3 regions of the Streptomyces sp. NPDC052042 genome follow, and region 1 is predicted to be linked to each of the others. Evidence: riboswitches for the same ligand, from Rfam matches in the RefSeq annotation. Region 1 holds a riboswitch; each other region holds the start of a gene.
The links. Region 1 has a riboswitch for cobalamin ahead of ACIHCL_RS22210 (ribonucleoside-diphosphate reductase subunit alpha). Riboswitches for the same ligand answer to the same signal wherever they lie in the genome.
Positions count from the first base shown of each region.

Region 2: another riboswitch for cobalamin. It lies ahead of ACIHCL_RS14220 (ABC transporter substrate-binding protein); the one in region 1 lies ahead of ACIHCL_RS22210 (ribonucleoside-diphosphate reductase subunit alpha).
Region 3: another riboswitch for cobalamin. It lies ahead of metE (5-methyltetrahydropteroyltriglutamate--homocysteine S-methyltransferase); the one in region 1 lies ahead of ACIHCL_RS22210 (ribonucleoside-diphosphate reductase subunit alpha).

Region 1 is NZ_JBIUBU010000013.1:181,789-192,344, forward strand. Features, by position in the region: gene ACIHCL_RS22200 (D-Ala-D-Ala carboxypeptidase family metallohydrolase) at 1-429, shown strand, start outside; gene ACIHCL_RS22205 (ribonucleotide-diphosphate reductase subunit beta) at 683-1,702, opposite strand; gene ACIHCL_RS22210 (ribonucleoside-diphosphate reductase subunit alpha) at 1,702-4,113, opposite strand; cobalamin riboswitch at 4,252-4,385, opposite strand; gene mctP (monocarboxylate uptake permease MctP) at 4,548-6,197, opposite strand; gene ACIHCL_RS22220 (DUF3311 domain-containing protein) at 6,194-6,481, opposite strand; gene ACIHCL_RS22225 (hypothetical protein) at 6,760-7,092, opposite strand; gene ACIHCL_RS22230 (hypothetical protein) at 7,092-7,298, opposite strand; gene ACIHCL_RS22235 (GntR family transcriptional regulator) at 7,948-8,712, opposite strand; gene ACIHCL_RS22240 (sugar ABC transporter substrate-binding protein) at 8,995-10,293, shown strand; gene ACIHCL_RS22245 (carbohydrate ABC transporter permease) at 10,409-10,556, shown strand, end outside.
Region 2 is NZ_JBIUBU010000006.1:332,619-343,174, reverse strand. Features, by position in the region: gene ACIHCL_RS14235 (ABC transporter substrate-binding protein) at 21-1,607, opposite strand; gene ACIHCL_RS14230 (ABC transporter ATP-binding protein) at 2,070-2,870, opposite strand; gene ACIHCL_RS14225 (FecCD family ABC transporter permease) at 2,867-4,009, opposite strand; gene ACIHCL_RS14220 (ABC transporter substrate-binding protein) at 4,006-5,037, opposite strand; cobalamin riboswitch at 5,080-5,263, opposite strand; gene ACIHCL_RS14215 (alpha/beta hydrolase) at 5,370-6,512, shown strand; gene ACIHCL_RS14210 (sensor histidine kinase) at 6,962-8,200, shown strand; gene ACIHCL_RS14205 (response regulator) at 8,172-8,873, shown strand; gene ACIHCL_RS14200 (hypothetical protein) at 9,533-9,898, shown strand; gene dnaK (molecular chaperone DnaK) at 10,329-10,556, opposite strand, start outside.
Region 3 is NZ_JBIUBU010000018.1:61,292-71,847, reverse strand. Features, by position in the region: gene thiI (tRNA uracil 4-sulfurtransferase ThiI) at 1-960, opposite strand, end outside; gene metE (5-methyltetrahydropteroyltriglutamate--homocysteine S-methyltransferase) at 1,420-3,738, opposite strand; cobalamin riboswitch at 3,907-4,129, opposite strand; gene ACIHCL_RS25950 (ATP-binding protein) at 4,517-5,794, shown strand; gene ACIHCL_RS25945 (multicopper oxidase family protein) at 6,152-8,050, shown strand; gene panD (aspartate 1-decarboxylase) at 8,512-8,943, shown strand; gene ACIHCL_RS25935 (GNAT family N-acetyltransferase) at 8,973-9,332, shown strand; gene ACIHCL_RS25930 (aspartate/glutamate racemase family protein) at 9,399-10,025, shown strand; gene ACIHCL_RS25925 (hypothetical protein) at 10,151-10,387, shown strand.

The DNA.
Region 1 (10,556 bases):
AAGCTGTACGCACTCCAGGACAACGACTGCACCCCGATCCACTTCACCTATGCCGAGCACAACCGGTGCAACAGCACCTGGACGGGTGGCGCCGTGGCGGCGGGCACGGCGAAGGCGAACGCGCTGAGCACCATGTGGAAGCTGGAGGCGCTGCGGCACGCGCTCGGCGACCAGTCGATCCGGATCACCAGCGGATTCCGCTCGACCTCCTGCAACAGCGCGGTCGGCGGCGCGTCCAACAGCCGCCATCTGTACGGGGACGCCGCCGACATCGGCGCCGGTCCGCACTCCCTGTGCACCCTCGCCAAGCAGGCCCGCTACCACGGCTTCAACGGGATCCTCGGCCCGGGCTACCCGGGTCACGGCGACCACGTCCACGTCAACCAGGGCCCCAACCGCTTCTGGTCGGCTTCGAGCTGCGGCATCTGACGCCCGTCCCGGGGCGCGGGCACCGGTCATGCCCGGCTGCCGCGCCCCGGGCGCGACCGCGCCCGCCCCGGCCGGTCGGCCGGACCGCGGAAGTCCGGCGGCGGGCGTGCGGGGCGTGGTGCCCGGCGACCGGACGAACCGGTGGCGCGGCGCCGGGCGGCCGGCGGACGCCGGGCGGCCCGTTACGACCGCACGGCGTGCCACCTCTCGGAAGCCGGGCTCGGAGAGCGGCGGTTTCCGGACTAGCGCGGCACTAGAAGTCCTCGTCGAGGTCGACCGAGCCCTCCACCGCCACCTGGTAGGCGGACGGCCGGCGCTCGAAGAAGTTCGTCAGCTCCTGTACGCCCTGGAGCTCCATGAACGAGAACGGGTTCTCGGAGCCGTAGACCGTCGGGAAGCCCAGCCGGGCGAGGCGCTGGTCGGCCACGCACTCCAGGTACTGCCGCATGGAATCCGTGTTCATGCCGGGCAGGCCGTCGCCGCACAGATCGCGGGCGAACTGCAGCTCCGCCGTCACGGCCTCCTTCAGCATGTCGGTGACCTGCTGCTGGAGTTCGTCGTCGAAGAGCTCCGGCTCCTCCTTGCGGACGGTGTCCACGACGTCGAACGCGAAGCTCATGTGCATGGTCTCGTCCCGGAACACCCAGTTGGTGCCCGTGGCGAGGCCGTGCAGCAGGCCCCGCGAGCGGAACCAGTAGACGTAGGCGAACGCGCCGTAGAAGAACAGCCCCTCGATGCACGCCGCGAAGCAGATCAGATTGAGCAGGAAGCGGCGGCGCTCGGCCTTCGTCTCCAACTGGTCGATCTTCTCGACCGAGTCCATCCACTTGAAGCAGAACTCCGCCTTCTCGCGGATGGACGGGATGTTCTCCACCGCCGCGAACGCCGCCGCCCGGTCGTCCGGGTCGGGCAGATAGGTGTCCAGCAGCGTCAGATAGAACTGGACGTGCACGGCCTCCTCGAACAGCTGACGGCTCAGATAGAGCCGCGCCTCGGGGGAGTTGATGTGCTTGTACAGCGTGAGAACGAGGTTGTTGGCGACGATCGAGTCGCCCGTCGCGAAGAACGCGACCAGCCGCCCGATCAGGTGCTGCTCGCCCGGCGAGAGCTTCGCGAGGTCGGCGACGTCCGAGTGGAGGTCGACCTCCTCGACGGTCCAGGTGTTCTTGATCGCGTCCCGGTAGCGCTCGTAGAAGTCCGGGTAGCGCATGGGGCGCAGGGTCAGTTCGAAGCCCGGGTCGAGCAGGTTCTTGGAGGAGTTGGCGTCGGTCATTACTGGCAGGCCTCGCAGGACTCGGGGTTTTCCAGGGAGCAGGCGATCGCATCCGCGTCGGGGACCGGCGTCTGCTGGGCGGGAACGGGGGCGGTCGCCGCGGTGCGGCCGGAGGCGGCGCGGGCGATCCGGGTGGCGGGGCGGGACCGCAGGTAGTACGTCGTCTTCAGCCCCTTCTTCCAGGCGTACGCGTACATCGAGGAGAGCTTGCCGATGGTGGGCGTCTCCATGAAGAGGTTCAACGACTGGCTCTGGTCGAGGAACGGCGTACGGGCCGCCGCCATGTCGATCAGGCCGCGCTGCGGGATCTCCCACGCCGTGCGGTACAGGGTCCGCACGTCCTCGGGGATCCAGGCGAAGCCCTGCACGGAGCCGTTCGCCTCGCGCAGCGCCTCGCGGGTCCGGGCGTCCCATACGCCGAGCCGCTTCAGGTCCTCCACCAGGTACGCGTTGACCTGGAGGAACTCCCCGCTGAGCGTCTCGCGCTTGAAGAGGTTGGAGACCTGCGGCTCGATGCACTCGTACACGCCCGCGATCGAGGCGATCGTCGCCGTCGGCGCGATGGCGAGCAGCAGCGAGTTGCGCATCCCGCTCCGCTCGATCCGGGCGCGCAGCGCCTCCCAGCGCTCCGGCCAGTACGGCTCGGTGGCGTAGTGGTCGGGGTGCAGCACTCCGCGCGCGGCCCGCGTCTCCTTCCAGGCCGGCAGCGGACCCGAACGCTCCGCGAGATCGCAGGACGCCTCGTATGCGGCCAGCATGATCCGCTCGGAGATCCGCGTGGAGAGCGCGCGGGCCTCGGGGGAGTCGAACGGCAGCCGCAGCTGGAAGAAGACGTCCTGGAGGCCCATGGCGCCCAGACCCACCGGACGCCACTTGGCGTTGGAGCGGGCGGCCTGCTCCGTCGGGTAGAAGTTGATGTCGACGACCCGGTCCAGGAAGGTCACGGCGGTGCGGACGGTGGCGTCCAGCCGCTCCCAGTCGATGTCCCCGCCGTCGACGAACGCGCCGAGGTTGACCGAGCCCAGGTTGCAGACGGCCGTCTCGCCGTCGTCGGTGACCTCCAGGATCTCGGTGCACAGGTTCGACGAGTGGACGACGCGGCCCGGTTCGGCGGTCTGGTTCGCGGTGCGGTTGGCGGCGTCCTTGAAGGTCATCCAGCCCTGGCCGGTCTGCGCGAGGGTGCGCATCATCCGGCCGTACAGCTCCCGGGCCGGAAGCGTCTTGCGGGCCAGCCCCTTGGCCTCGGCGGCCCGGTACGCGGCGTCGAACTCCTCGCCCCACAGGTCCACCAGACCGGGCACGTCGGAGGGAGAGAACAGCGACCAGTCGCCGTCCGTGTCGACCCGGCGCATGAACTCGTCCGGGACCCAGTGCGCCAGGTTCAGGTTGTGCGTACGGCGGGCGTCTTCACCGGTGTTGTCGCGCAGCTCCAGGAACTCCTCGATGTCCGCGTGCCAGGTCTCCAGGTAGACGGCGGCGGCCCCCTTGCGGCGCCCGCCCTGGTTGACCGCGGCCACGGAGGCGTCGAGCGTCTTCAGGAACGGCACGATCCCGTTGGAGTGCCCGTTGGTGCCCCGGATCAGCGAACCGCGGGCCCGGATGCGGGAGTACGGCAGACCGATGCCGCCCGCGTGCTTCGAGAGCCGCGCCACCTGGTGGTAGCGGTCGTAGATCGAATCGAGCTCGTCGAGCGGGGAGTCCAGCAGGTAGCAGGACGACATCTGCGGATGCCGGGTGCCGGAGTTGAACAGGGTGGGGGAGGAGGGGAGGTAGTCGAGCCGGCTCATCAGCCCGTACAGCGCCGCGACCTCGTCCAGCGCACGCGGGGAGTCGTCCTCGGCGAGACCGGACGCGACCCGCAGCATGAAGTGCTGCGGTGTCTCGATGACCTGGCGGGTGTGCGGGTGGCGCAGCAGATAGCGGCTGTGGAGGGTGCGCAGCCCGAAGTAGCCGAACCGGTCGTCGGCGCCATCGGCGAGGGAGCGTTCGACCAGGGCGTCCAGGGCGGTCGCGTGCGCCGCGACGAACGCGGCGGTGCGGTCCGCGATCAGTCCCTCGCGGTGGCCGACCGCGACGGACGCGGAGAAGGAGACCGCGCCCTGCCCCGCCGCCTCGTCCGCGATGGTACGGGTCAGCAGCCGGGCGGCGAGCCGGGAGTAGGCGGGGTCCTCGGAGATCAGCCCCGCGGCGGCCTCGGTGGCCAGCGAGCGCAGCTCTGCCTCGTCCGCCCGGGCGGAGCGCCCGCGCAGCGCGGCGGCGGCCACCCGGCCGGGGTCGGTGTCGGGCAGGTCGGCGGTGAGGGCGGTCAGGGTCCGCAGCAGCGCGGTTCCCGGCTCGTCGTGTGCGGTACCCCCGGACTTGTCCGCTTCGGACACGGCGACTGAGGCCGGATCGGCTGGCGCGATGGTCACGCGGTGCTCTCCCTCGCTCGGCTCGGGGCCTGCGGGGAGACGGGCGGCCGGGCAGCGTGGAACCCATGACGGGGCGGCACTGCGTACGGCGTCCGCCGGCCCATCCGCGAGGCCCGGACGTCTGGCATCCGGTTCGGTCGAGCCGGATGCGCTGTCGGCAGGTCGTCGGACTCGTTCGAGTGTGCAAAAGCACACCGAATACACCGTTGCGGGACAGTTCCGGATTCGCACCGGATTCCCCTGCGACGACAGCGAGCATGAGCATACATGTGGGGGCCGCTCGATGCCGCCGCCCCCAGATGTTGTGTCGGCCGACTCCAGTCAAGGCCGTAGGACGCGCGCTGCGGCCCTCGCGGGAAGAAGACGGACGGCCCGCCGCGCCCCTCGGGAAAGGGGCTCGGCGGGCCGTTTGCGGGCCGTCGGGGCGGCCGTCCTCAGCGGCCTCCGCCCGGTGCCGCCGCCGCGCTCGGCGGCTCCGGCACGGCCGGCGGCGGCACCGCCCGGACGCCCGGGTCGCCCGCGTCCGTCGTGTAGTCGGCGGGCGAGGTCTCGTCGATGCCGGCGGGTGCCTTCACGGCGTTCAGGACGAAGGTCAGCACCACCGTCACCACCACGTTCAGCACGAACGCCGTCAGACCGATGTAGCCGATCTCACCGATGCCGGGGATCTTGGCGGACGATCCGCCGAAGTGCGCCTGGGTCGGGCTGGAGACCCCGTACGCGGCGACGGTCCCGTACACCATGCCGACCGCCCAGCCCGCGATCAGCGCCCAGCGGTGGAACCAGCGGGTGAACAGGCCGCCGACCAGGGCCGGCATCGTCTGGAGGATCCAGATCCCGCCCAGCAGCTGGAAGTTGATCGCGACCGTCTTGTCCATGGCGAGGACGAAGACCAGGGCTCCGACCTTCACCAGCAGCGACACCAGCTTGGAGACCTTGGTCTCCTGCTCGGCCGTCGCGTCCGGTCTGAGGAAGTCCTTGTAGATGTTGCGGGTGAAGAGGTTGGCCGCCGCGATGGACATGATCGCGGCGGGCACCAGCGCGCCGATGCCGATGGCGGCGAAGGCCACCCCCGCGAACCAGTCGGGAAACATGTTTTCGAACAACTGAGGGATCGCCAGTTGTCCGTTCTCCACCACGATCCCGGCGGCGATCGCCATGAAGCCGAGGAGCGCCAGCATGCCCAGCATCAGCGAATACAGCGGCAGGATCGTGGTGTTGCGCCGGATCACCTCGCGACTGCCGCTGGAGAGGGTCGCCGTGATCGAGTGCGGATACATGAAGAGGGCCAGTGCCGAGCCCAATGCCAGGGTGGCGTAACCCCATTGGCCCGCCTCGGCGGGTACCAGGGAACCGGTCGGCTTCCCGCCGGGCGGACCCGCGAACTTCTCCTGTGCGGCGGCGAAGATGTCGTGGAACCCGCCCAGCTTGATCGGGATGTAGACGATCGCCACCACGATGACCAGGTAGATCAGGCCGTCCTTGACGAACGCGATCAGCGCGGGGGCCCGCAGACCGGACGAGTAGGTGTACGCGGCGAGCACCGCGAACGCGAGCAGCAGCGGCAGATCCCTGACGAACCAGTGCGTGTTCTCGCCGCCGCCGACGCCCATCACGTCCAGGACCGCCTGGATGCCGACGAGTTGCAGCGCGATGTACGGCATCGTGGCGAGCAGGCCGGTGACGGCCACCGCCAGCGAGAGCCCCTTCGAGCCGAAGCGACCCCGGACGAAGTCGGACGTGGTCACGTACCCGTGCCGGTGCGAGACCGACCACAGCCGAGGCAGGAAGGTGAAGATCAGCGGGTACACCAGGATCGTGTACGGCACGGCGAAGAAGCCCGCCGCACCCGCCGCGTAGATCGCCGCGGGAACGGCGACGAAGGTGTACGCGGTGTACAGGTCTCCGCCGAGCAGGAACCAGGTGACCCAGGTGCCGAACGACCGGCCGCCCAGGCCCCATTCGTCGAGGCTGGCCTCGTTCTCGGCCCTGCGCCAGCGCGCCGCCAGGAAGCCCATGACCGTGACGACCGCGAAGAAGAAGACGAAGACGCCGAGCGCGACGCCGTTCACACCGTCCTTCACGCCCGCTCACCTCCCCCGCGGGCGCGCTGGTCGCGCTGCCACAGCCGGTAGGCGATCGCGGTGAGCGCGGTGGAGACCAGCACCCAGAGCATCTGGTACCAGTAGAAGAACGGAATGCCGATGAAGGCGGGATCCACCTTCGCGTACGAGCCCACCCAGAGCATCGCGACAAACGGCGCGACGAGACAGAGGGCGACGACCACCCGCAACGGTGTGATCGCCGGCGGTCTTCCGGCGGGTCCCGCCGCCACGTTCTCGGGGTTGGCCGACTCGTCCCTCGGAATGACTGACACGCGGCGACTCCGTCCCCTCGCTGCTCACCTGGCTGTGACGCGCAGGAAATCTAGGGGATCGAGTCGCCGTTGAGGAAGCCCTTTTCGGAATCTCGCAGGCCGAGAACGTGTAAATCGAACCACTGTGTCAGGTATCGGAATGTGCTGAATCTGCTAGGCGGTGAACGTCCGAAGCGCCGTACCCGTTGGGGTGTGGTGTGTTGCTGTGGGAAACCCCTCTCCTCTCGGCCCGGAATTGACGGCCGGAGGAAAGGGGTCCGGTGAATCGATTAGTTCCCGAGTTCAACCTCGACATACCCGGTGACCGTCGAGGTGTGGTTTCCCGAGCAGGTTGCGCTGGACCAGCCGGAGGTGCGCCACGGACCCTTGATGTCGAAGGATCCTGCGGGCCCCACGCAGTGCACCAGCACCCGGTAGTGCTTCACGGCGCCCAGTCCGGTGCACTGGGCGCGGGCCGTGTATGCGTCGACCTTCTTCGTGTCGCAGATGATCTGAACGCCCTGCTCGGACGCGGAGGCCGCGGTGCCTGTCCCGGCCACACTTCCGAGTGCCGCGACGAGCGCTCCGGCGGTGAGCAGTGCGCTGCGCTTCTTCGAGGACATCAACTGGACACCTCCACACGGCCGCTGAGCACCTTCGCCCCGCAGTCGGCCACGGAGGTGACCGGTATGCCGGTTCCCCTCCACGGTCCGTACCTGACGAAGGTGCCGGCCCCGTTCCCCATCTGGCACGTGGCCACGGCGCGGTAGCCGACATTGACCTGCAGCCCGCGGCAGGTGGCCACCACCTTGGTGCCCTGGATGTCCACGGCGCACGAAACCTGCGGAGGAGTCGTTCCTGCGGCTGCGGGCGTTGCCGCCGCGGTCATTCCGGCAAACAGGAGAATGGATCCGAATGCGGCGGCTGCACTCTTCTTGAAGATGGACACGGGCCCCCCACGTGTGTATGTGTTCGAGTGAACACGAGGATGCGAGGGATGGGGTGACTATACGGTCAAGTGATTAGTCTAGGCCAATCCTTGGGGCTTCGGCGGCCCTGAAAGTGCTATCCGCCTGGGGTTCTGATGAAATTTCTGGTCGCGGCGCACGGGGGTATGTCGGACTTGGTGACCTTGTTTATATTTTCTCGAATTCGACCGAAGGGTACTGGAGAGAGATGCGGGTCTTGTTCGAATGGAATGCGCCAGAGCTGGCTTGAATCAATTGCCCCGGGTGCGGCGGGATCCGTGCCGGTGCGTTCCATCGCGCTCCCGAGGCGGCATGACGGCCGGGGGCGCGGAGTCCGGCGTGCGGCAGTGACTGCCGAGGCGTCGGCATGAGGGTGGGGGCGTAGGCGCGCGAGAAGGGGGTGAAGGCGACGCGGGGGCGGCGGCCCCGGAGCGACCGCCGCCCCTGCTGGGGGCTGGGGCCGGGGTCACGTCCGGTGCGGTATCCCCCGTGTCGCGTTCTGCGGGCGGGTCAGTCGACCGGTCGCTTCAGACGGGCCACGAACTTGTACCGGTCGCCGCGGTAGACCGAGCGCACCCACTCCACCGGCTCGCCCTTCCCGTCCAGCGAGTGCCGGGACAGCATCAGCATCGGCAGTCCCACGTCCGTACCGAGCAGCCCCGCCTCGCGCGGGGTGGCGAGCGAGGTCTCGATGGTCTCCTCGGCCTCGGCCAGCCTGACGTCGTACACCTCGGAGAGTGCGGTGTACAGCGAGGTGTACTTCACCAGCGAACGGCGCAGCGCCGGGAAGCGCTTGGCCGAGAGGTGCGTGGTCTCGATCGCCATCGGCTCCCCGCTGGCGAGCCGGAGCCGCTCGATCCGCAGCACCCGGCCGCCGGTGTCGATGTCGAGCAGCTCGGCGAGCGTGTCATCGGCCGTGACGTAACCGATGTCCAGCAATTGGGACGTCGGTTCCAGTCCCTGGGCACGCATGTCCTCGGTGTAGGAGGTGAGTTGGAGCGCCTGCGAGACCTTCGGCTTGGCGACGAAGGTGCCCTTGCCCTGGATGCGTTCCAGCCGGCCCTCGACGACCAGTTCCTGGAGCGCCTGGCGCACGGTGGTGCGCGAGGTGTCGAACTCGGCGGCCAGGGTCCGCTCCGGCGGCACGGGGGTGCCCGGCGGCATGGTGTCCGTCATGTCGAGAAGATGCCGCTTCAGGCGGTAGTACTTCGGGACCCGCGCCGTCCGCGCGACGGCGCCCGTCCCGTTCTCCGTACTGCCCCCGTGGGCGCCCATGGCCTGCCTTCCCGACTGTTGCGCTGCTGCCGTCACCGGCTCCTCCGTCTGTCGCGGCTCACATGGTGGCACGGTACGGTCACCGGTCGTCGCCCTGCCTCAGGTGTCGGTCCTATAACGGACGCGAGTGCACTTCTTATACACCCTTGACACCCCAAAAGGTCTAGGCCAAGCTCCGGGTACTGGTCTAAACCATTAAAGACCAGGTCCAGCCCCAGCAATGATCGTCGAATGTCTTCGCGGTGGTGGGCGGGGTTGCAGCATCCCTGAGGAGGGTTTGGCGTGAAGCGCAAGCTCATCGCGGCGATCGGCGTCGCGGGTATGTTGGTGTCGGTGGCGGCGTGTGGTTCCGACGACAAGGCGTCGTCCAAGGACCCGAAGGACCGCAAGGAGAACCTGACCGTCTGGCTCATGGGCGAGGCCCGCACGACCTGGCCGGAGCTGGTCAAGGACGTCAACGCCGAGTTCAACAAGAAGTACCCCAACGTCAAGGTCAGCGTCCAGTACCAGCAGTGGGGCGACAAGGTAAAGAAGCTTGACACCGCGCTGGGCGGTGACAAGTTCCCGGACGTCGTCGAGCTCGGCAACACCGAGACCATGCAGTACATCCTCAACGGTGCGCTCGGCGAGATCGACACCAAGAAGTACGAGAACTCCGACACCTGGATCAAGGGCCTCAAGGACACCTGCTCCTTCGAGGGCAAGCTCTACTGCGTGCCTTACTACGCCAGCGCCCGCCTCGGCATCTACAACAAGGACATGCTGAAGGCCGGTACCGGCAGCGACGTCCTCCCGCAGGACGAGGCCAAGTTCCTGGAGGCCATGGACAAGGTCTCGGCCGAGCTCGGCAAGAAGGACAAGCGCGCCTCCTCCCTCTACTACCCGGGCCGCTACTGGTACGCCGCGATGTCCTACGTCGCGGCCTTCGGCGGGAAGATCGCCACCTACGACGAGGGTGCCAAGGAGTGGAAGGCCTCGCTCTCCACCCCCGAGGCGCAGCAGGGCCTCACCCACTTCGTCGACCTGGTCAAGAAGTACAACAAGGCCGACCAGACGAAGGACGAGCAGGACCACACCAACGTCATGGCCAACGAGAAGGCCGCGGTCATCTATGGCCAGGCGTGGGAGGCCGGCAACGTCGTCACGGGCGAGAACGGCAACCCGAAGCTCGAAGGCAAGCTCGCCACGGCCGGTATGCCCGGTCCGAACGGCAAGGCGCTCCCGTCCTTCATCGGCGGCTCCGACCTCGCGACCATCTCCAAGTCCAAGAACCAGGACCTGGCCGAGGACTGGATCTCGATCTTCACCAACGCGAAGTCCATGGAGGTCCTCGCGTCGAAGAACATCCTCCCGAACAACGAGAAGCAGCTTGAGCCGCTGAAGGCCAAGCCGGAGACGGCCGCCATCGCCAACGCGGTGCCCGACGCCTGGTTCACTCCGATCGCGCCGGGCTGGGCGGCGGTGGAGAAGGAAGAGAGCCTGGAGAAGCTGCTCCTGGACATCCTGAAGGGGACCTCGGTCGCCGACGCCACCAAGAAGGCCGACGCCGAGATCAACGGTCTGATCAACCAGAAGGCCTGAGCCTTCTGAACTGCCAGGTGGGGGCCCGGCATCACGCCGGGCCCCCGCTCTTTCAGCTAGAGAACGCTGTGTTTTCCGGGGAATGCCTCGGATTCCGCGATGGAAGGTCAGCCACGTGACTGCCGCTGATACCCAGGCTGCCGGCCCGCCGGTCCCTGCACCACGTGATCCCCAAGTGCCCGCGACCTCGCTGTCCCCCGAGAGCGAGGGCAGGCCGCCCAAGCAGAGAAGACAGCGGAAGAAGGGGGAACTGCTCCCCTACT
Region 2 (10,556 bases), on a different contig from region 1:
ACACGTAGGCCGTGCCGGCCTCACTTCGCGGAACTGAGCTCCCAGAAGCGGAAGACCGTCGAGGTGTCCAGGCAGTTCTGCAGCCCCCGGATGCTCTCGTGGGCGACGGCGTACTGCTGGCCCTGCCAGAGCGGCAGGAACGGCAGCTCCCGCGCCACGATGTCCTGGAGCTTGATGAAGTCCTGCCGGGTGTTCGCGCGGTCGGTCATGGCAGAGGTCCGCGGGATGATCTGGTCCGTTATCTCGTTGTTCTCGTAGTTGTTCGACAGCACGTTGTCCTTGCCGAAGAACGGCTGGGTGAAGTTGTCGGGGTCGGGATAGTCCGGGACCCAGCCCTTGACATAGACGCCGTACCTGCCTTCGGCGATGTTCTTCTCGTACTGCTTGAACGGGACGGACTTCATCTGGGCGTCGAAGAGTCCGCTTCGGTTCAACTGGTCGGCGATCGTCCGCAGTTCGTCGTCGGTCGCGGGTCCGTAGCGGCTCGGGGTGGACCAGAGCGTGAGCTTCACCCTCTCGTTGATTCCGGACGCGCGAAGGACCTCCCGTGCCCTCTGCGGCTTCGGGCTGTCGCCGTACGCGTCGAAGAACGAGGTGCCGTGGCCGGTGATGCCGACCGGGACCACCGAGTAGAGCGGTGTCGCCGTGTCCTGGTACACCTTGCTGACCAGGGAGTAGCGGTCGACGAGATGGGCGATGGCCTTGCGCACGGCGAGTTCGCCGACGACGGGGTCGCTGATGTTGAAGACCAGGTGCTGGACCTCGGCGCTGCTTCCCTGCACCACCTTGATGCCGTCCTTCTTGGCGGCGGCCGAGGAGTCCAGGGCGGCTACCGCCTTCGCTGTGAGGCCGCGGTACGCGATGTCGACCTCGCTCTTCTCCAGTGACGACCTCAGGGCCTGCTGGTCGCCGCGGAAGAGCTTCAGCGTCACACCGGAGTTCTTCACCTCGGCGTTCCCGTGATAGTCGGAGTTGACCGAGAAATCGGCTTGCGACCTGTCGATGGAGTCCAGCTTGTACGGCCCCGAGCCGACCGTCCTGTTGCCGTCGAGGAGGCGGTCCTTGGGATAGACCTGGTGGTCCACGATGGAACCGGCACCCGAGGCGATCTTGCTGGGGAATGTCGCGTCGGGCACCTTGAGGTGGAAGACGACCGTTCTGTCGTCCGGAGTGTCGATCGACGCGATGGTGGAGAGCATCGGCGAGGGGCCCGCCGGGTCGTCGATCGCGATGGTGCGGTCGAAGGAGTACTTGACGTCCTTGGACGTGAGGCTGTGGCCGTTGCTGAACTTCAACCCGTCGCGCAAGGTGCAGGTGTACGTCTTGCTGCCGTTCGAGAACCCGCAGTCGTCGGCGGCCTCCGGGACGGGGGTGGAGGAACCGGGAGGGAAGCTCATCAACGACTGGAAGACGTTGTTGAACAGGAGCCACGAACCCGGGTCGTACCCCGAGGCCGGATCGGTGGCGAGGATGCCGTCGGACATGCCGACGACCATCCTGCCCTTGCTCTCGGACGGCCAGATCTGGTCTTCGGGGCCGCAACCCGTCAGCAGCACCGCTGTCATTCCCCCGACGATCAGAGTGCTCGACCGCCTCGTACGCTCCATCACGGAAAGTGCTCCATACTGTCGGCCGGCCGCGAGGGTGTCCCCGGACAACCGGTTCGGGTCAGGAAGTACTGCGCGCGCCGCGACCGGGCTTTGTCGGCTCGGCCGGGCTCGGTGGTGCGGACCGGGCGGACTGTCGGGACCCGGTGTTCGCCAGGAATTGTATGCACGGTGACGGACAGTCAGCTTCCGTTTAGTGAATGACAGTCGGCCGATCGGCGAACAGGCCACGGGAAAGGGGTGGGTGCGTCGTGCGGCGGGAGCGCTCCGCGGGAGGGGCCGTACGGCGTTCCGCATTCCGGGTGGCCCTCGGGACGACACGCACCGCGAGGGGACCACGGGCCGGGAAGCCAGGGTTGTGCGGCGGCCGGGCGTCCGGCGTACGCGACTCGGGTGCCGGACCGCCCTCCGTCGCCCGCCCGTTCAGGGAGCGGAGTCGTCGGCCGCCGTCGGCCGGCCGGGCTACCGCTCTCCCGGCAGGAAGGTCACCTGGGGTGCTCCCGTGCGGGGATGCACGACGACCTCGCCGGCCACTCCGTACACCTCACGCAGCAGTTCCGCGGTCAGCACGTCGGCGGGCGGGCCCGACGCCGTGACCTCACCCCCGCGCAGGACGTAGAGGCGATCGCAGTAGTACGCCGCCAGGTTGAGGTCGTGGAGTGCGACCAGAACGGTGGCGGGAAGCCGCTGCAGTGCGCCGAGCACGTCGAGTTGGTGGCGGATGTCCAGATGGTTGGTCGGCTCGTCGAGGACGAGCAGCGAGGGCTGTTGGGCGAGCGCCCGGGCGATGAGCACCCGCTGGCGCTCGCCGCCGGAAAGACGGTCGAAGGGGTGGTCCGCGAGGGCGGTCGCGTCCACGGACGCGAGCGCCGAGGTGATCAGCCGCGCGTCCTCGGCGGTGTCGCCGTCGAACAGCCCCTTGTGCGGTGTACGGCCCATGGCAACGACCTCACGGACCGTCAGATCGAAGGCGGTGGCCGGTTCCTGGACCACCGCGGCCAGGATGCGCGCCAGCCCGCGCACGGGCAGGTGCCAGGCGTCGGCGTCATCGATCCGTATGCGTCCGGTGTCGGGGCGCAGCACACGGTAGACGGCGCGCAGCAGACTGGACTTGCCGCTGCCGTTGGGACCGACCAGGCCGATGACCTCACCCGGGCGGGCCCGGAGGGTGACGTCCCGGACCAGGTGGCGCGCACCGGCCGTCAGGGTGACGCCGTCGACGGTCAGGGCGGCGCCGGCGGTGTGTTCGGTCGTGTCGCTCATGCCGTTCCTCCTGCGGCGCTGCGTCGGGCGTCGCGGCGCATGAGCCAGAGGAAGAAGGGTCCGCCGCACAGCGCGGTGAGGACTCCCACCGGGAGTTCCATCGGTGCCGCGACGGTGCGGGCGGCGATGTCGGCCCAGATCAGGAAGACGGCTCCGCCGAGAGCGGCTGTTGGCAGGACGCGGCGGTGCTCGCCGCCGACGAGGAGCCGCACGGTGTGCGGCAGCATCAGACCGACGAAGCCGATCGGCCCCGCCGCCGCGACCAGGATGCCGGTGACGAGAGACAGCAGGATGAACATGCGTGCCCGGAACCGGGCCACGTCGAGCCCCATCGTGCCCGCGGCCTCCTCGCCCGCCAGGAGCAGGTTCAGGTTCCGTGCCTGCACCAGGAGGACGGTGATGCCCAGCAGCAGGGCGACGACCGGCAGCCACAGCGCGTCCCAGCCGGCTCCGCCCAGGCCGCCGAGGGTCCAGGCGAGGACGGCACGGGCCTCGTGGCCCCGGCCCGTGGTGAGCAGCAGCAGATTGGTCACCGCGGTCAGGATCGACGCGACCGCGACACCGGACAGCACGAGCCGCGAGGAGGTGATGCGGCCGCCGGTGCGCGCGACCGCGTACACCAACACCAGTGCGCCCAGGGCACCGGCGAACGCGGCGGCGGGCAGCGAGACGGGGCCGAGTGCGCCCAGGCCGAGCACGATCACGGAGACCGCGCCCAGGGACGCGCCGGAGGACACCCCCAGGAGGTACGGCTCGGCCAGCGGATTGCGGATCAGGGCCTGCAGGGCCGTGCCCACCACCGCCAGTCCGGCGCCGGTCACCGCACCGAGCAGCACCCGCGGCGCCCGCACATCGAGGACGATCGTCTCCCGGGCCCGGGTCCAGGACGGCTCCCGCCAGTCGGCGCCCAGCGCGTGAGTCACGATGCCCCACACCTGGCCGGGCGGTACGCGCACCGAGCCGATGGCCAGACCCGCCGTGACGGAGGCCACCAGCAGCAGCGCGAGGACGGTCAGCGCGAGAGCGAGCGGAACGCGCCCCGACGGGCTGCCGCGGCGCCGCTGGCGCCGCGTCTCCCCGTCGGCCGCCCCCTCGACCGTTCCATCGGCCGGGGCGGTTCCCACGGGCGTCCGCGTCATCGGAAGCTCTCGGGATGCAGGCCGCGCGCCAGGCCGTCGACGGCGTACGCCGACCGGATGCCGACGAGGGTCGCGGTCAGCGGCAGGACCACGAACCGCTTGTTCCTGATGGCCGGGACGTCGGCGAGGGCGGGCTGCGAGAGCAGGAACCGCTTCTTCTGCTCGACGCTGCCGGAGCCCGCGTAGTCGTAGATCACCACGGCCTCGGGCTTGCGGGCCACCACCTGCTCCCAGGAGACGTCTCCGAAGACGTCGCCGAGGTCCGCGAAGACGTTCCGGCCGCCCGCCAGGCCGATCAGGTCGTTGCCCAGGCCCTTCCCGCCCGCGGTGAAGGCGGTCTTCTCGCCGCTGTCGTAGACGAAGACGGGTACGGCGGGCCTGTTCTTCACCGCCGCGGCGGCCCGGTCGACGCGCCCGCGGAGATCGGCGACCAGTTCGGCGGAGCGGTCCGGGACGCCGAAGATGCCGCCGATGGTGCGGATCTCGTCGTAGGTGTCCCGCATCGTCACCCGATTCCTGCCGCAGTACTCGCGGTTGAGGTAGGTGTCGACGCCCGCCGCGGCGAACGCCTTGCGCGACCGGCCCTCGTTCTCGGCGAACGCGCTTCCGTAGCCGCCGTAGACGAAGTCCGGCTCCGCGTCCAGGACGGTTTCGAAGGACGGCTCCTTCTTCGCCAGTTCGGGTATGGCCGCGAAGTCCTTGCTCAGTTCGGGCAGGACGGCCGAGTCGGGGAAGGCGGTACCGGCCATGCGGTCCTTCAGCCCCAGGGCGAGCATCAGTTCGGCGGGGTGCTGATGGATGGTGACCACTCGCGAGGGCGGTCCGTCGTACGTCGTCGTGACGCCGCAGTTGTCGACGGTGACGGGGAAACCCTTGGCCGGTGACGCGCCCGTCCGTGGCTTTCCGGGTGAGTCGTCACCGGCGCCGCAGCCGGCCGTCAGCAGGGCGGTGGTCAGGGCCAAGGCCCCGGCGGCGGCGCGCAGGGTGCGACGGGGCCGGGCAGAGGGAGAACAGGGGCGGCCGAGCATGCCGAAGTACACGTAGAGCCTTCCTGGGGAGTCCGCGCTCCTCACAACGGGCCCGCGACAGGCCAGTGTCCTGACTCCCGGATCGACGTTCCCCCCCGCCTTCCCGCGCCGTGCGCAGTGGCATGTCGAAGGGTTGCACTCCCCGGTCACAGTGGCGGGACCGTGCCGGATTCGCACCGGCTTCCTGTCTCCCGTCGCGGCGATGACCTGCTGATACTACGTTTCTTCGAGGTCGCGGCGTCAACACGGGGTTCCCGACGTCTCGCGTTCGACGTAAAAAGGTCGAAAAGCGGGTAAAGCATCGTCCTGTGTGCGACATCCTCCGTGCCGTGATGAACCTGACGGGGACACCCTTCTTCCTGGCCACGATCGTGCTGGCCGTGATCAGCGTGACGCTGCCCCTGCTGCTGTGGGGGCGGGTGCGCGGCCCCGCCGTGGTGCGCGGCGCGACCCGTCTGACGATGGTCCTCCTCGCGCAGGGAGCGGCCGTGCTGAGCGTCTTCGTAGTGGTCAACAACACCAACGGGCTGTACGACAGCTGGTCCGACCTGCTCGGCACCGGACACCACGTCGTCGCCGCCCCGGACCTCGGGCGCGACGGGCTCGGGAGCCACAAGGACCTGGCGAACGAGCCGAAGACCGTCCAGGAGTTCCAGCCCGCGCACGACCCCCGGATGGGGCCGAACGTCCGTGTCACCCAGCTGCGCGGCCGGGTGTCGGGGGTGCGCGGCGAGGTGTACGTGTGGCTGCCGCCGCAGTACGACCAGCCGGCGTTCCGGCACCAGAAGTTCCCCGTGGTCGAACTCCTCGGCGGCTTTCCCGGGTCGGCCAAGGCGTGGTTCAGCAGCCTGCGGGTTCAGTCCCAGCTGGCGGCCGAGATGCGCAGCGGCGGGATCGCCCCGTTCATCCTCGTCGAACCGCGCACCAATCTGCTGGCCGGTCAGGACACCGGATGCGCCAACGTACCGGGCGTCGTGGACGCCGAGTCGTGGCTGAGCGTGGACGTCCGGCAGATGGTGATCGACACCTTCCGCGCGCGCGGCAGTGCCGGCGGCTGGGCGGTGGCCGGCTTCTCGGCCGGGGCGCACTGCGCCGTCAAGATGGCACTGGCCCACCCCGACCGGTACCGGGCCGCCGTGGGCCTGTCCGGCTACAACGACCCGGCCGCCGAACGCGTCTCCCTCACGGCCCGCGACCCGGAGCTGCGGCGGGTCAACAACCCGTTGTGGATCCTCCGCCACGCGACCACGCCTCCGCGCGTGGCGCTCTACCTCTCGGGCAGCCGAGACGACGGCTATCGCGACGGCCTCGCGCTGCGGCGGGCGGCGGTACCTCCGACGCGGGTGGTGGTGGCGCAGGTGACCGGACCGCACACCATTGGACTGTGGAAGCGGCAGGTGCCACAGGTCTTCCGCTGGCTGACGACCGAACTGTCGCCGTGGGTGGGGAGGATCGCCCCGACGAAGGGCGTCTGAACCGACGCCGGACGGCCGACGGGCCGGATCCCCGGCCGGGGATCCGGCCCGTCGGCCGTCCGCGCGCTCGCCGGTGTACGTCGGCGTCGTCCGCCCGCGCACTCGCTCGTCCACCGAACCGCCGCCCGTCGGACGACCGGTGGTACCGCAGGTTGCCCGGCCCGGCCCCGCCCACGGCGAAACGGCCGGGGTGGGGCAGCGGCGTGTCGGGGACGTCGCGGCGGCGCCGCACCGGCCGGGCGTCGGCCGAATGGAGCCGTCCTGAGCATCCGGCCGGGCGATCGTGACGGCCCCGCCGGACGTTCGGTCCGGTCGCCGCCCAAGGCCCGGCGGACGCGTGGGCACCGGCTTTCGGGGGTGCCGGGAGGGGCCGGACGACCGGTGGCGGAGGCCGAACGTCCCGTCCGCGAGACGATGCCCGGGGCGGTCGCCGACCCTACGGTGGTGGCATGGCGGCGAACAGTGCTCGGAAGCGGGGGGAGCGGTCCCGGTTCGGTGTGATGGAGGCGGTGGGCCTGGTCGTGCTGTTCGTCCTGTCGGTCGTGGCCGCCTCGATCATTCCGCACGAGCGCGAGTTCTCCCTGCGCTGGCAGGCGGTGGTGCTGGCCGGCATCGGCTGCTCCGCGCTGGTGTGGCGGCGCCGTCACCCGGTCGGCGTACTGGCCGTGGCGGTCGGCTGCGGGGTGGCCTTCCAGGTGTTCGGATTCCGGGAGAGCCCGCTGGTCATCAGCCCCGTCCTGGTGTCGGTCTACACCGTCGCCGTGCTCACCGACCGGCGCGTGACCTGGACCGCGGCGCCCCTGTCGGCCGCCATACTCGTGGGCGCCGCCGTACTGTGCGACCCGCGCTCCTGGCTGGCCCCCGACAACGCGGCGATGCTGGCGTGGACGGCTCTGCCCACCGCCGTCGGTGACGGGGTGCGCTCACGACGTGCCTATGTGGCCGCGGTGGAGGAGCGGGCGGAACACGCCGAGCGGACCCGCGAACAGGAGGCGCAGCAGCGGGTGGCGGCCGAGCGGGTGCGGATCGCCCGAGAACTCCACGACATCGTCGCCCATCACATCGCCCTCATCAACGCCCAGGCGGGTGTGGCGGTCCACCTCGTGGAACGGAGACCGGAGAAGATCCTGGCCGCGCTGGAGGACATCCGGGACACCAGCCGGTCCGCCCTGGACGAACTGCGCGTGACCGTCGGGCTGCTGCGGCAGTCCGGTGACCCGGTGACGCCACGCGACCCGATGCCCGGCCTCGCCCGCGTTCCGGCGCTCCTGGCGTCGTTCGAGAGGGCCGGTCTGACCGTGAACCACAGCCGGCTCGGAGTCGCCGAACCGCTCGCCCCGGCGGTCGACCTGGCCGCGTACCGCATCGTGCAGGAGGCCCTGACCAATGTGCACAAGCACGCGGGGGCCGATCACGCCCGGCTGTTCCTGCACTACCGGCCCGAGCGGCTGACGATCACGGTCGAGAACGACGGGCGAACCGTGGCGAACCACACCCACCCGGGAGCGGGCCACGGGCTGATCGGGATGCGCGAGCGCGCCTCCACGGTCGGCGGACGGCTGTACGCGGGCGCCCGCCCGGAAGGCGGCTTCACCGTGACGGCCGAGCTGCCGTTGCGCCCCGGCCCGGTCATGGGCGAACCACCGAGAAGGGACGGGCATGACGATCCGCGTGCTGCTTGCCGATGACCAGGCCCTGCTGCGGGGCACCTTCAGGATGCTGTTCGACTCCACGGACGACATGGAGACGGTGGGGGAGGCGTCCAACGGGCAGGAGGCGCTGGACCTCGCACGGGCGCAGGGCCCCGACGTGGTCCTGATGGACATCCGCATGCCCGAGATGGACGGTCTCGAAGCCACACGGCTCATCAGTGAGGCCGACGATCTCGGCGAGGTGAAGGTGCTCATCCTGACGACCTTCGAGGACGACGAGCACGTCGCCGAGGCGCTGCGCGCCGGTGCGAGCGGCTTCCTCGGCAAGGGAGCCCGGCCCGAGGAACTGCTCGACGCCGTCCGCACGATCGCCGCCGGCGAGGCACTGCTGTCCCCGTCGGCGACGCGTGCGCTGATCGGGCGCTTCCTCGCCCAGCCCGAGCCGTGCCCGGCGGGGGTGCACGAGCGGCTGGGGTGCCTGACACCGCGGGAACGCGACGTCGTGGGGCTGGTGGCACTGGGGCTGTCGAACGACGAGATCGCCGATCGGTTGTTCGTCAGTCCGCTGACCGCCAAGACCCACGTCAACCGGGCCATGACCAAGCTGGCGGCCCGTGACCGGGCCCAGCTCGTCGTCATCGCGTATCAGTGCGGCCTGGTGAGTCCGGCGGCGGACTCCGGACCTTCGCAGCCGTCCATGCAGCCGTAGCCGCATGCGCGGGCGCGCACGCGGGCAACGGGGGGCGTTGCGGGCATGGGGGCGTAGGTGCACGCGGTCGCGGGGGCCGGTGTGATGCCACGGTGACAGTCCGTTCCCACCGGTGGTAGGCGTGCGGTCCGGGTACCACGGCCGTGGTAGTCGGGAATCGCTGCGGCGGGACGACGCGCCGGGGGTCGCCTCCGGGCGAGAGTGGGATGGCGAACGGAGGTGTCGCCATGACCGAAGCACACGGCCCGGCAGAGCGGTACGACGCGGATGACGCGACCCGCCTCACCGGCACAGCATCCGCCGCCACCCGCCGCCCCACCGCCGCCGGGCCGGACACCGGCCGCCACGGCGTCGGCGCGGGGGCCACGAACCCCTCCCCGGCCGCCATCGGTCGCCCCCGCCCGCCTGAGCGGCACACCGAGCACGGAGTGTCGCTCCTCGGGACCGGGGTATCCGACTCACGGACGCACCGCGACACGCGGGTGCCTCCGACGCAGTCGGCAGGACGCACGGCTGCCGGGAGCCGTTCCCCGGAACCGTGGCCCGCGTCCGGCGATCCGGCATCGCCCCAGCACGACGCCCGCCCCGGACTCCCGTGCCCGAATCCCAGCCACGACGGCCGCGCGACCGGCACCGCAGCACAGGAAGGAACCCCTCCCATGTTCACTGCAACCAAGCAGCGCAGCACGATCGGCGAACGACCGGCCGAAACGCCCGCCTCCGCCGCTGCCAGGGCCGACGCGGCGGCCACCTCGGGAGGACACCCGGCGAGCCGCCCCGCGTACCGGGCCAAGGCCGAATTCCGAACCCCGCCCGCACACCTGTTGCTGCTCCGCGACGCGCTGGCCGACCGCGCCGACCGGAACCAGGGGCAGGAGCCGGGCGCCGGTGGCCGGGCCGAGCACCGTGGGGTGGCGTCCGGCCGACGCGCCCGGACGCAGTCGGCCGCACAGCTCACCCTGTCCCAGTGGGTCAGCAGGACCGCGAGGATCGGCACCACGGCCGACGATCACACCGCCGGCTGAGCGACCTGCCGAGCAGGGGCGACGGGCGGGCGGCGTCTGTACAGCCGCCCGCCGCCCCGACGAGAGCCGACCCGGACAGCTTTGCGTGACCTCCGACCCAGCAGGTCGTCGTGAGGACCGCACCCGGCCCGGATGCGGTCGAACCCCCGCGTCCTTCTCCGATGCGGACGTTGACGCGCACGCTCTTCCGACCGGCACCGGACGGCTCGCCCCGACGAACGCGGACGGCGTCGAACCGGCGGTTCGACTCCTCAACTCCCGCTCGTCGTCTCAACTCCCGCTCGTTCTCGGCTGATCACCCGACGGCACGGAGCAACTTCTGCGATGGCGCAGGGAACCGGTCGGTCGACCGGGACCCGGTCCGGCCGCGTGCGAGCGCACGACGCTCCGGTGCACGCGAGCGCACGACGCTCCGGTGCACGGGCGCGGCTCACCCGCCGCTCTCCTTTCGCTCGTCGTCGACGATCTCCGCGTCGACCACCTCGTCCTCGCCCCCGCCCGTACCGGGCCCGGAACCGTCGGGGGAGCCGCTTCCGGCCGTGCCGTCACCGGCCGCCCCGCCGCGGGCCTGCGCGTAGAGGGCGGAGCCGATCCGCTGTGCGGCCGCGCTCGCCTTCTCGGTGGCGGCGCGGAGCTGGGCGGTGTCCTCGCCCTTGAG
Region 3 (10,556 bases), on a different contig from region 1:
GTTGGCCAGCGTCTGGCTCGCCACCTGCCCCAGACTGTCGCCCGTCACCAGCGCCTGGGCGCCGGTGCGGACGGCGAGTGCCGAGGCGGTGCGGACCATCAGCCGCCGCTGGGCGACGACCTGGAGCCGCCCGGCGCCCGCCACGGCGAGCTGTTTCTGGGCCTTGCCGAGCGCCACCACGTGCAGATCGCCGGGCTGCTGGTAGCGATTCAGCTCGCGGGCCAGCGCGTACGCCTTGTACACCGACGACGGGTTCGTGTATGGGGCGCCGCTGAAGTGAACGAAGTCGCACGCCAGACCCCGCCGCATGGCCCGGTGGGCGGCGACGGGCGAGTCGTAACCGCCGGAGAGCAGCACCAGGGCCCGGCCGCTGGAGCCCACGGGCAGCCCGCCCAGCCCCGGATACCGTTCCCAGGACAGATACGTCTCCTTGCGGTCGATCTCGACGGCGAGGGTGACGTCGGGTGCGGTGAGGTCGACGGACAGGCCGGCCACGGCCTCCAGGACACGAGCCCCCAGGTACGCCTCCATCCGGGACGAGGTCAGCGGGAACTTCTTGTCCCGCCGCCGCACCCGTACGGCGAAGCGCACCGGGCGCTTGCCGCACACCGAACCGAGGGCGTCGACTGCCGCCGCGGTGATGGTGTCCAGCGTGCTGGGCACCCGCACGGCCGGCGCGACGGAATTGAAACCGATGACCCGCCGGGCCCGCTCCACCAGCGCCTCCTGCGGAACCTGGCCGCCCAGCACGGTGACGTTCTGGGCCAGCTTGATCCACGTCGAGCCACCGACACCGTGCAGCGCGACCCGGAGGTTGTCGTGCAGCTGCTTGGTGAAGCGGTGGCGGTTGTGGCCCTTGAGGAAGATCTCGCCGTGCTTGAGCAGCACGCAGGGGCCGTAGGAAGCCGAAGAATCGCCTGCGGAGGCCCGGGCGGCGGGCACACGGGGGTTGTCGGACATATGAACCTCTCAGAAATCCCAGTCGTCGTCGGTGGTGTCCTCCGCCCTGCCCATGACATAGGAGGAGCCGGGGCCGGAGAAGAAGTCGGGGTTCTCGTCGGTGCCCGGGGACGGCGCGGCCAGGATCTCCGGATCGACCTCTGTCTCCTCCGCTCGACCTCTGTCTCCTCTGCGCCGAAGCGGGCAGGATAACCCAAGTCGATCAGCGTCTTTTCGGCGTCGTAGCGGACGAGGACGGCCACGTCGTCCATCAGTCCGAGCGGCTCGTACAAGGTGCCGGAGTGCCGGAGTTCCAGCCGGTACGGTCCTCCGGCAGCTCATGCGTGAAGTCTCGCACCTTCTCCTGCCCGGCGGCACGATCAGTTGATTCGGCCCGGTGACCAGGGGCGGCGCACGCGCCGGCGTCGACCGGCCGGGGAAGGAACGTGGACGGCCCTTCCCCGGCCGCTGCGGCGGGCATCAGGAGCCGGAGAGCTCCTCACGGACCGTACGGGCGGCGGTGACGAGGTTCTCCAGGGAGGTGCGGGTCTCGGGCCAGCCGCGGGTCTTCAGGCCGCAGTCGGGATTGACCCACAGCCGCTCGGCCGGGATCGCCTTCAGACCGGTGCGCAGCAGCGCGGCAGCCTCCTCGGTGCCGGGCACGCGGGGCGAGTGGATGTCGTAGACACCCGGCCCGGCCTCGCGCGGGTAGCCGTGGGCGGCGAGTTCGCGGGCGACCTGCATGTGGGAGCGGGCGGCCTCCAGGCTGATGACGTCGGCGTCGAGGTCGTCGATGGCCTGGACGATGTCACCGAATTCGGCGTAGCACATGTGGGTGTGGATCTGGGTGTCCGGCCGCACACCGCTCGTCGTCAGACGGAACGCCTCGGTGGCCCACGCCAGGTAGTCCGGCCGGTCGGCTGCGCGCAGGGGCAGGGTCTCGCGCAGTGCGGGTTCGTCGACCTGGATGACGGAAGTCCCGGCCGCCTCCAGGCCGTTCACCTCGTCGCGCAGGGCGAGGGCGACCTGGCGAGCGGTGTCGCCGAGGGGCTGGTCGTCGCGGACGAAGGACCAGGCGAGCATGGTGACCGGTCCGGTGAGCATGCCCTTGACCGGGCGTGAGGTGAGGGACTGGGCGTACGTCGTCCAGCGCACGGTCATGGGCTCGGGGCGGGAGATGTCGCCGGCCAGGATCGGCGGACGCACGTACCGGGTGCCGTAGGACTGGACCCAGCCGTGCTGCGTGGCGAGGTAGCCGGTGAGCCGCTCGGCGAAGTACTGGACCATGTCGTTGCGTTCGGCCTCGCCGTGCACGAGGACGTCCAGGCCGGTCTTCTCCTGGAAGGAGATCACTTCTTGGATCTCGGCCCTGATGCGCTCCTCGTAGCCGACCGTGTCGATGCGTCCGGTGCGCAGGTCGGCGCGGGCGGTGCGCAGTTCACCGGTCTGGGGGAAGGAACCGATGGTCGTGGTCGGCAGCAGCGGCAGTCCGAGGTGGGCGCGCTGGGCGGCTGCCCGCTCGGCGTACGGCTGGGAACGGCGGGCGTCCGCCTCCGTGACGGTCGACTCGCGGGACCGGACGTCCGGGTCGTGCGTGATCGGCGAACCGGCGCGGGACGCCAGATCGGCGCGGTTGACGGCGAGTTCGGCGGCGATCGAACCGGTGCCCTGGGCCAGGCCCTTGGCGAGGGTCACGATCTCGGCGGTCTTCTGCTCGGCGAAGGCCAGCCAGCGCAGGATCTGCGGCTCGATGTCCCGCTCGGCCATCGTGTCCAGCGGCACGTGGAGGAGAGAGCAGGAGGCCGACACGTCGACCCGGTCGGCCAGCCCCAGGAGGGTGCCGAGTGTGGTCAGTGACGCGGACAGGTCGTTGACCCAGATGTTGCGGCCGTTGACGACACCGGCGATCAGGCGCTTGCCGGGCAGTCCGCCGACGGCGGCGAGCGCGTCCAGATTGGCGGACGCCCGCTCGGTGAAGTCCAGCGCCAGCCCGTCGACCGGGGCCTTCGCGAGCACGGGCAGTGCCTCGCCGAGCCGGTCGAAGTAGGAGGCGACCAGCAGCTTCGGCCGGTCGGTGAGGGCACCGAGGCCGCGGTAGGCCCGTTCGGCGGCGTCCAGCTCGGCCGGGGTGCGGTCCTGGACGAGGGCGGGCTCGTCGAGCTGCACCCACTCGGCACCAGCCGCGCGCAGGTCGGCGAGGACCTCGGCGTACACCGGGAGCAGCCGGTCCAGCAGGGTGAGCGGGTCGAAGTCCGCCGGCACGCCCGGGGCGGGCTTGGCGAGCAGAAGGTAGGTGACCGGGCCGACGAGCACGGGCCGTGCGGCGAGGCCGAGCGCCAGAGCCTCGCCGAGTTCCGCCACCTGCTTGGACGCATCGGCGGTGAACACCGTGTGCGGCCCCAACTCCGGTACCAGATAATGGTAGTTGGTGTCGAACCACTTGGTCATTTCCAGCGGGGCCACGTCCTGTGTGCCGCGAGCCATGGCGAAGTAGCCGTCCAGGGCGTCGGTCTCGACGGCGGCGCGGTGGCGTTCGGGGATCGCGCCGACCATGACGGTGGTGTCGAGGACGTGGTCGTAGTACGAGAAGTCGCCGGTGGGCACCTCATGGATGCCTGCGTCGGCGAGCTGCTGCCAGTTGGTGCGGCGCAGTTCGGCGGTGGTGGCACGGAGGGCGTCGGCGGTGACGCTGCCCTTCCAGTAGCCCTCGATCGCCTTCTTCAGTTCACGGTTCCGACCCTGGCGGGGGTAGCCGTACACGGTGGCCCGTGCTGCCGCGGCTGCGGACTTCGCTGTCACGGAGATCTCCTTCGCGAGATGAATCCCTGAGATCCCGGAGACGGGACGAGAGCGCGAAGGGAATGACGAACCTGACCACGACGACCCCGCGCGGCATAGGCACGGTCGTCCCGTCTGGTATGTACGCCGACCCGCCCTCGAGGTCACCGGGATGTCCACGCACGAGTCGTTCGCGCGCGGGCAGTTGGCAGGTCTTCGGACTCGCGGGCACGTCCTCGTCGTGCGAGGACACCTACTGGCCGTCGCTTCCCGGACCCTCTGCATCGGGTCCAGTGCGTATGACGGCGGTCGTTCCCGCTCACCGCTGCGGGGCAGTCCCAGATTCCCACCGGGTTCCCTCTTGCGACACCCCGCCTGGCGGACGGGGTGAACCAGCTGCACCGGGCAGCTTACGGGGTGTCGCACGGGAGGAAGGCGCCATGTCCAGCATCCGGATGGTGAAGTGGGACACCCGGAGCCCGGGACACCACGCGGCGGGAGGCGGCGCTCGCCCTTCCACCCGCACCCGAGACGCGGGCCGTCGCCCCCCGGCCGTCGGCGCGGCGGCTGCCGCCACCACCGCCGAGGGCACCGCCGGGGGCCGCACGCCACCCGGTGCGGCCGTGCGTGCGAGCGTTCCATGCCGGGCGGACCGGGGTGCGGGAGGCGCGCGGGCGAGTCCCGCCGTGACGACCTGTACCCGGTCCGTAGGCGTCCGCGCCACCGGATCCGCGGCCGATGAGCAGGCCCGGCCCGGGCAGGGGACAATGGCACCTCTGGGCCGGATGAGGTGGTGGCGATGCCCGCTTGGCATCTGCGCGACTATCACGAGGGCGATCTCGACCAGGCGATCCAGGTCTGGGACCAGTCCCGTTCGGCCTGCCGGGACCCGGTCTTTCCGGTGTCCGAGGTGATGGCCGCGGCCAAGGCCGGCCAGCCGTCGGTGGTCGCGGTGGTCGGCGACGAACTCGTGGGCATGGCCGTGGCTCAGGCGCACGGGGGACGAGGATGGGTCCTCCTCGTCGCCCTGGCCTCCCACTGGCGTGAGCGAGGGGCCGGCAGTGCACTGCTCACGGAGTTGGAGCGGCGCCTGCACGCACAGGGCGTCCGCCATGTCAGCGCACTGCTGCCCGCGGGTGCCACCGGGACGAAGGCTCTGGAGAACGCCGGATACCGGCTCCGCGACGACCTGACCTACTACGAGAAGATCGAACCGCCCGGAGCCGCGAACACCGATGTCCTGGCGGCGTTGGGCGGGCGCATGCTGCCGGGGGACCTCTGGGACGCCATGGCCGGCATGGACCGGGAGAAGCAGGTCGTCGAACGCCGTGTGGTGCTTCCGCTCGAGGAACCGGCACTGGCCGACCGCTACGGCGTGGTGCCGCCCAAGGCCATCATTCTCTTCGGCCCGCCCGGGACCGGGAAGACGAGTTTCGCCAAATCGGTCGCCTCACGGCTCGGCTGGCCGTTCGTGGAGCTCTTCCCGTCCCGGCTCGCGGCCGACACGGGCGACGGGCTGGCCGCGGCACTGCGGGAGACCTTCGCGGAACTGGCGGAACTGGACTCGGTGCTGCTCTTCATCGACGAGGTCGAGGAAATCGCCGGCGCGCGCTCCGGAAAGGCGGTCGATCCCGGCCACGGGGTGACCAACGAACTGCTCAAACTCATCCCCGTCTTCCGCGAGCAGGACTCCCGCCTGCTGGCCTGTGCCACCAACTCGGTGCGCTCCCTCGACGCGGCCTTCCTGCGCCCCGGCCGGTTCGACTGCGTCATCCCCATCGGGCCCCCCGACCCGACCGCCCGCGCGGCGATCTGGGCCCGCTATCTCGGGAACGCGGACGGCTGGGTCGACCTGGCCCAACTGGTGGCGGCCAGCGAGTTGTTCACCCCGGCCGACATCGAGTTCGCGGCGCGCAAGGGAGCGCAGACGGCGTTCGAGCGGGAAGTCGTGCACCGTCAGGGCCGACCGGCGACCACCGAGGACTACCTGGCCGCCATCGCCGACACACGGCCCACGCTCACCGCACGGGCGATCGAGGAGTTCACGGAAGACATCGAGAAGCACAGCCGGTTCTGAGGCCGCCGGAGAGTCGGGCCACCGATGACGGATCGCGGCACGACCCGGTGGTCACTTCATCGGGCCAGTCGCGCCGCATGCACTCGCCGAGGCCCGATCGGTGGGACGAGGCCGTGCGGGGCAAGCCTCACAGCCTGCCGAAGGGCGTTGACGGTGCCCGGAAGTTCCTTCGCCCGGAGTATTCCGGCAGCGCGTGTCCGGGCCGCCTGCGGCAGCCTGATGTGGCCTGGCACGAGCCGGTGGTTCGGGGGCCGCGGGGCCGGGCCGAGAAAGCGGCGGTGAAGGAGCCGATCCGACGAGTACCGGAGGATACGGGTGGTCACGAGACGCAGGTTCGTTCAGACAACGGTCGGCGGAATGGTCGCGCTCCTTCCCGCCGCCACCGCCCCACCACGGCTGTGGGTGGCGCCCGACAGGAGCGTCCTCGACCCGCGGAAGGTGGGCAAGTACGTCGCACCCCTCGTCGTCCCGCCCGCCATGCCGACGGTCCGCGGCGCGGTAGGCGCTCCCGTCGACCACTACACCATCGGTGTGCGGCAGTTCCAACAGCAGGTGCTGCCGCCCGGCCTGCCCGCGACAACCGTGTGGGGATACGGCTCCACCGGGCATCCCGGTTCCTTCCACTACCCCGCTTTCACCATCGAGGCCCGGTCGGGAACGCCCGTGCGGGTCAGGTGGCAGAACCAGTTGCGGGGCCGTGACGGCCGGTATCTGCCGCACCTGCTGCCGGTCGACCCCACACTGCACTGGGCGAACCCTCCGGGCGGAACCCGGGGCCGGGACGCGCGTCCCACGTTCCGCTCGACGCCCGGACCGTACACCGGCCCGGTGCCGATCGTGACGCATCTGCACGGCGGAAAGAACAGGGAGGAGAGCGACGGGTACACCGAAGCCTGGTACCTTCCCGACGCGCTCGACCTTCCTGCCGGATATACCGAAGTCGGTTCCTTCTACGAGGAGTTCAAGGAAAAGTTCGAAGAACGCTACGGAGAGGTCTGGAACCGGGGCGAAGCCGTGTTCCAGTACGCCAATGCGGAGCGGGCCTCGACCTTCTGGTTCCACGATCACGCCATGGGCATCACACGCCTGAACGTCTATGCGGGGCTGGCCGGGTTCTACCTCCTGCGAGGGGGCCACGCGGACCTTCCCGAGGGGGTGCTGCCCGGACCGGCCCCCCGGCCAGGCGATCCGCCCGGGCAGAAGTACTACGAGATACCCGTCGTCATCCAGGACCGTTCGTTCCATGCCGACGGCAGCCTCTCCTACCCGTCCGGACGCAGTGCCTTCGACGGATTCGGCGGACCGTACATCCCGCACAGCGACATTTCCCCGATCTGGAACCCGGAGTTCTTCGGCAACACGATGGTGACCAACGGGAGGACCTGGCCGTTCCTCCGGATCGAGCCCCGCCGATACCGTTTCCGGATCCTCAACGGGTGCAATGCGCGCTACCTGATCCTGAAGATCGTCACCCACCCACTCGCGCGCAGGCCCGCGCCCTCGGCCCTCCCGTTCTGGCAGATCGGCAGCGAAGGCGGCTTCCTCCCGTCGCCGGTCCAACTCGGCCAACTGCTCATCGCCCCCGCCGAACGCGCCGATGTCATCGTCGACTTCACCTCCGTTCCGGCCGGAACGGAGCTGTATCTCGTCAACGAGGGGCCCGACAAGGCGTTCCAGGGCGGGAAGGCGGGGACGGACTTCTCCCCGGCGGACCCGGCCACCACCGGGCAGATCATGAAGTTCGAGACAGGAACCCTCACGACGCGGGACACGACCGTACCTCCCGCACAGTTGACGCTGCCGCCGTTCGAACCGCTGGGAGAGGCGGGCCGAGTCCGGCAGGTCTCCCTCAGCGAGCAGAGTTCGGCCACGCTGCCGCATGTCGCTTCCCGGGAGATGCTGCTCGGCACCCTGGACGCGAAGGGCGCCGCCGTGCCGATGCACTGGCACGACCCCGTCACCGAGAATCCGGCGCTGGGGGCGACCGAGATCTGGGAGATCCACAACTTCACGACGGACGCCCACCCGATCCATATCCACGAGGTGCAGTTCCAGGTCCTCGGCCGACGGATGGCTGGTCGTCCCGCGCAACCCCCCGAAGCGTGGGAGAGGGGCTTCAAGGACACCGTGGTCGCGCACCCCGGCGCCGTCACACGGCTGAAAGCGACGTTCGACCGGCCGGGCCGGTACGTCTGGCACTGTCACATGCTGGAACACGAGGACAACGAGATGATGCGCCCCCTCACGGTCGGATGACGGCGGCGGTTTCGCTGCTCCGGGCGATGCCGGGGATCACGCGAGCACACTCGCGACGCACCCGACGCACCCGACGCACCCGACGCACCCGACGCACCCGACGCACCCGACACCCCAGGGCACGTGCTTCATCGTCATCGTCGCCCGATCGTCCTTCCACCGATCCCAGCCCGGTTCGGTCGGTCCGATCCCCGGGCCATCGCCGCCGGAGGCTGACCGACGAAGGCCACCGAGCCGAATAGTCATCAACTACGGTCGTCGACCGTGGACCCGTCGGCAAGGGCGGGCGAAACTCTCCTGCAATCGCCTGATGATGCGTCAGAAAGGTTGGTGAGTGGTCAGCATGAGTCCTGGAAATCCTGGGGAACGCCGCTGCCCGGGCACGGGACTCGTTGTAAGGTAGGGACACTGCCCTTGACCTGCAAAAACGCAGGCAGGGAGCCTGAACCGGGAGTACCTCGATGATGCGTACCATGTTCAAGTCCAAGATTCACCGGGCCACTGTGACCCACGCCGACCTGCACTACGTCGGTTCCGTCACCATCGATGCCGACCTGATGGAGGCCGCGGACTTGCTTCCCGGCGAGCTGGTGCACATCGTCGACATCGACAACGGCGCCCGGCTGGAGACGTACGTCATCGAGGGGGAACGCGGCTCCGGTGTCATCGGCGTCAACGGCGCCGCCGCGCACCTGGTACACCCCGGTGACCTGGTCATTCTCATCAGCTACGCGCAGGTCGACGACGCCGAGGCGCGTGCGTTGACCCCGCGCATCGTGCATGTCGACGCGGGCAACCGTATCGTCGGGCTCGGCGCCGATGCCTCCGAGCCCGTGCCGGGTGCCGCCACCGAGCGGAGTCCGCACGCGGTCCCCGCGCGGCGCCGAGCGTGAATCGTCCCACCACCGAGGGAGAGTCCGCCGTGGCAGAACGAACCAGCCGGGCCGACATCGAGATCCGCGACGACCGTGCGAGCGGGAAGCTGCTCGCGTACGAGAACGGCGAAGCCACCGGAGTCATCGCGTACTTCGTGATGGACGGAGAGCCGGCCGCGCTCGTCGCCGTGCACACCGCCGTCGAATCCGGCCACGAGGGCAAGGGCGTCGCCGGCGCCCTCGTGCAGGAGTTCTATGTCATGGCGGCCAGGGAAGAGGTTCCGGTCGTCCCGCTCTGCTCGTACGCGGCGAAGTGGGCGCTGCGCCACCCCGACCTGGCGCCCGTTCCGTCGGCCGAACTCGTCGAGCGGGCGAAGGAGCAGCTCCAGGCGCACCCCGAGCTGTAGTCGGCCCATCGGTCACCGGTCCGCGACGGTTGCCGGCCCCTTGCGCGGGGCCGTACCGTCCGGCAGGTGACGCTCGCGCTCCTGCACACCTCCCCGGTCCATGTCCCGGTCTTCGACGCCCTCCGCGACGCGGACCATCCCGGGCTCGTCCTGCGCCATCTCGTGCACGAGGACCTGCTGATCAGGGCTCGGGAGTCCGGGCCCGAGGAGGTGTCGGACGAGATACATCGGCTGCTCTCGGATGCCGTCGCCGTGGGCGCCTCGGCCGTGCTCTGCACCTGTTCGACGATCGGCGGGGTCGCCGAGTCGGCTGCGGCGCGGGTCGGCGTTCCGGTGCTGCGGGTCGACCGGCCGATGGCGGCGGCCGCCGTGCGGGAGGGGCGGGTGGTGGTGCTCGCCGCGCTGGCCGCGACCCTGGCCCCGACCCTCGGACTGCTCGCCGAGGAAGCGGGGGAGCGGGGCGTGGACGTGCGTTCCGTCCTGGTGGCGGGAGCCTGGGAGCGTTTCACGGCCGGTGACCGCACCGGCTTTCTGGATCTTGTCGCGGCAGCGGCCGACGCGGTTGCGGACGCCGACGTGATCGTGTTGGCACAGGCGTCCATGGCGGACGCCGCCGCCCGCGCGACCACCCGGATCCCGGTGCTGTCCAGCCCCCGGTCGGGCCTGGCCGCCGCAGCCGCCGCCGGGTGCTGAACCATCGAGGCCAGGACATCGCCACGCCGTGTCCGGTGCCGACCCGGACGGGTCATTCGGAACCCTTACGCAGGGGCTCACCGGGCGCGGGTGGCCGCTCCGAGGGACGGTGGAAGCAGACCGCCATGAACCGCTCGGAGACCCGCGATGACCAATCCGTACCCCGACCCCGTACCACCGGCGCCCACCCCCGGGCCGATGCCCGAGCCGCCGCCGGCTCCGCAGCCGCCACCGCCGCCGCCCGGGCCCGTACCGCCCGGCCCGTCACCCGACCCGATCCCGCAGCCACCCGCGCCGAACCCCGAGCCCGTGCCGGAACCGGAGCCGTCGCCGCGCCCGCCGGGCTGACCACCGCCGGGTGATGCCCGGCCACCGGCCATCAGGGGTTCCGACGTCCGGTGCCCGGAGCGCGACGGCCGGTTGTGCGGACCCGGTCCGGTGCGTGTCCACCGCCGCCCCGGTCCGGGCTGTGTCCCGTACCTGTGTGCGGTGGTCTCGGACCGGCCGCAGCCATGGCCGTCCTGGTGCGAG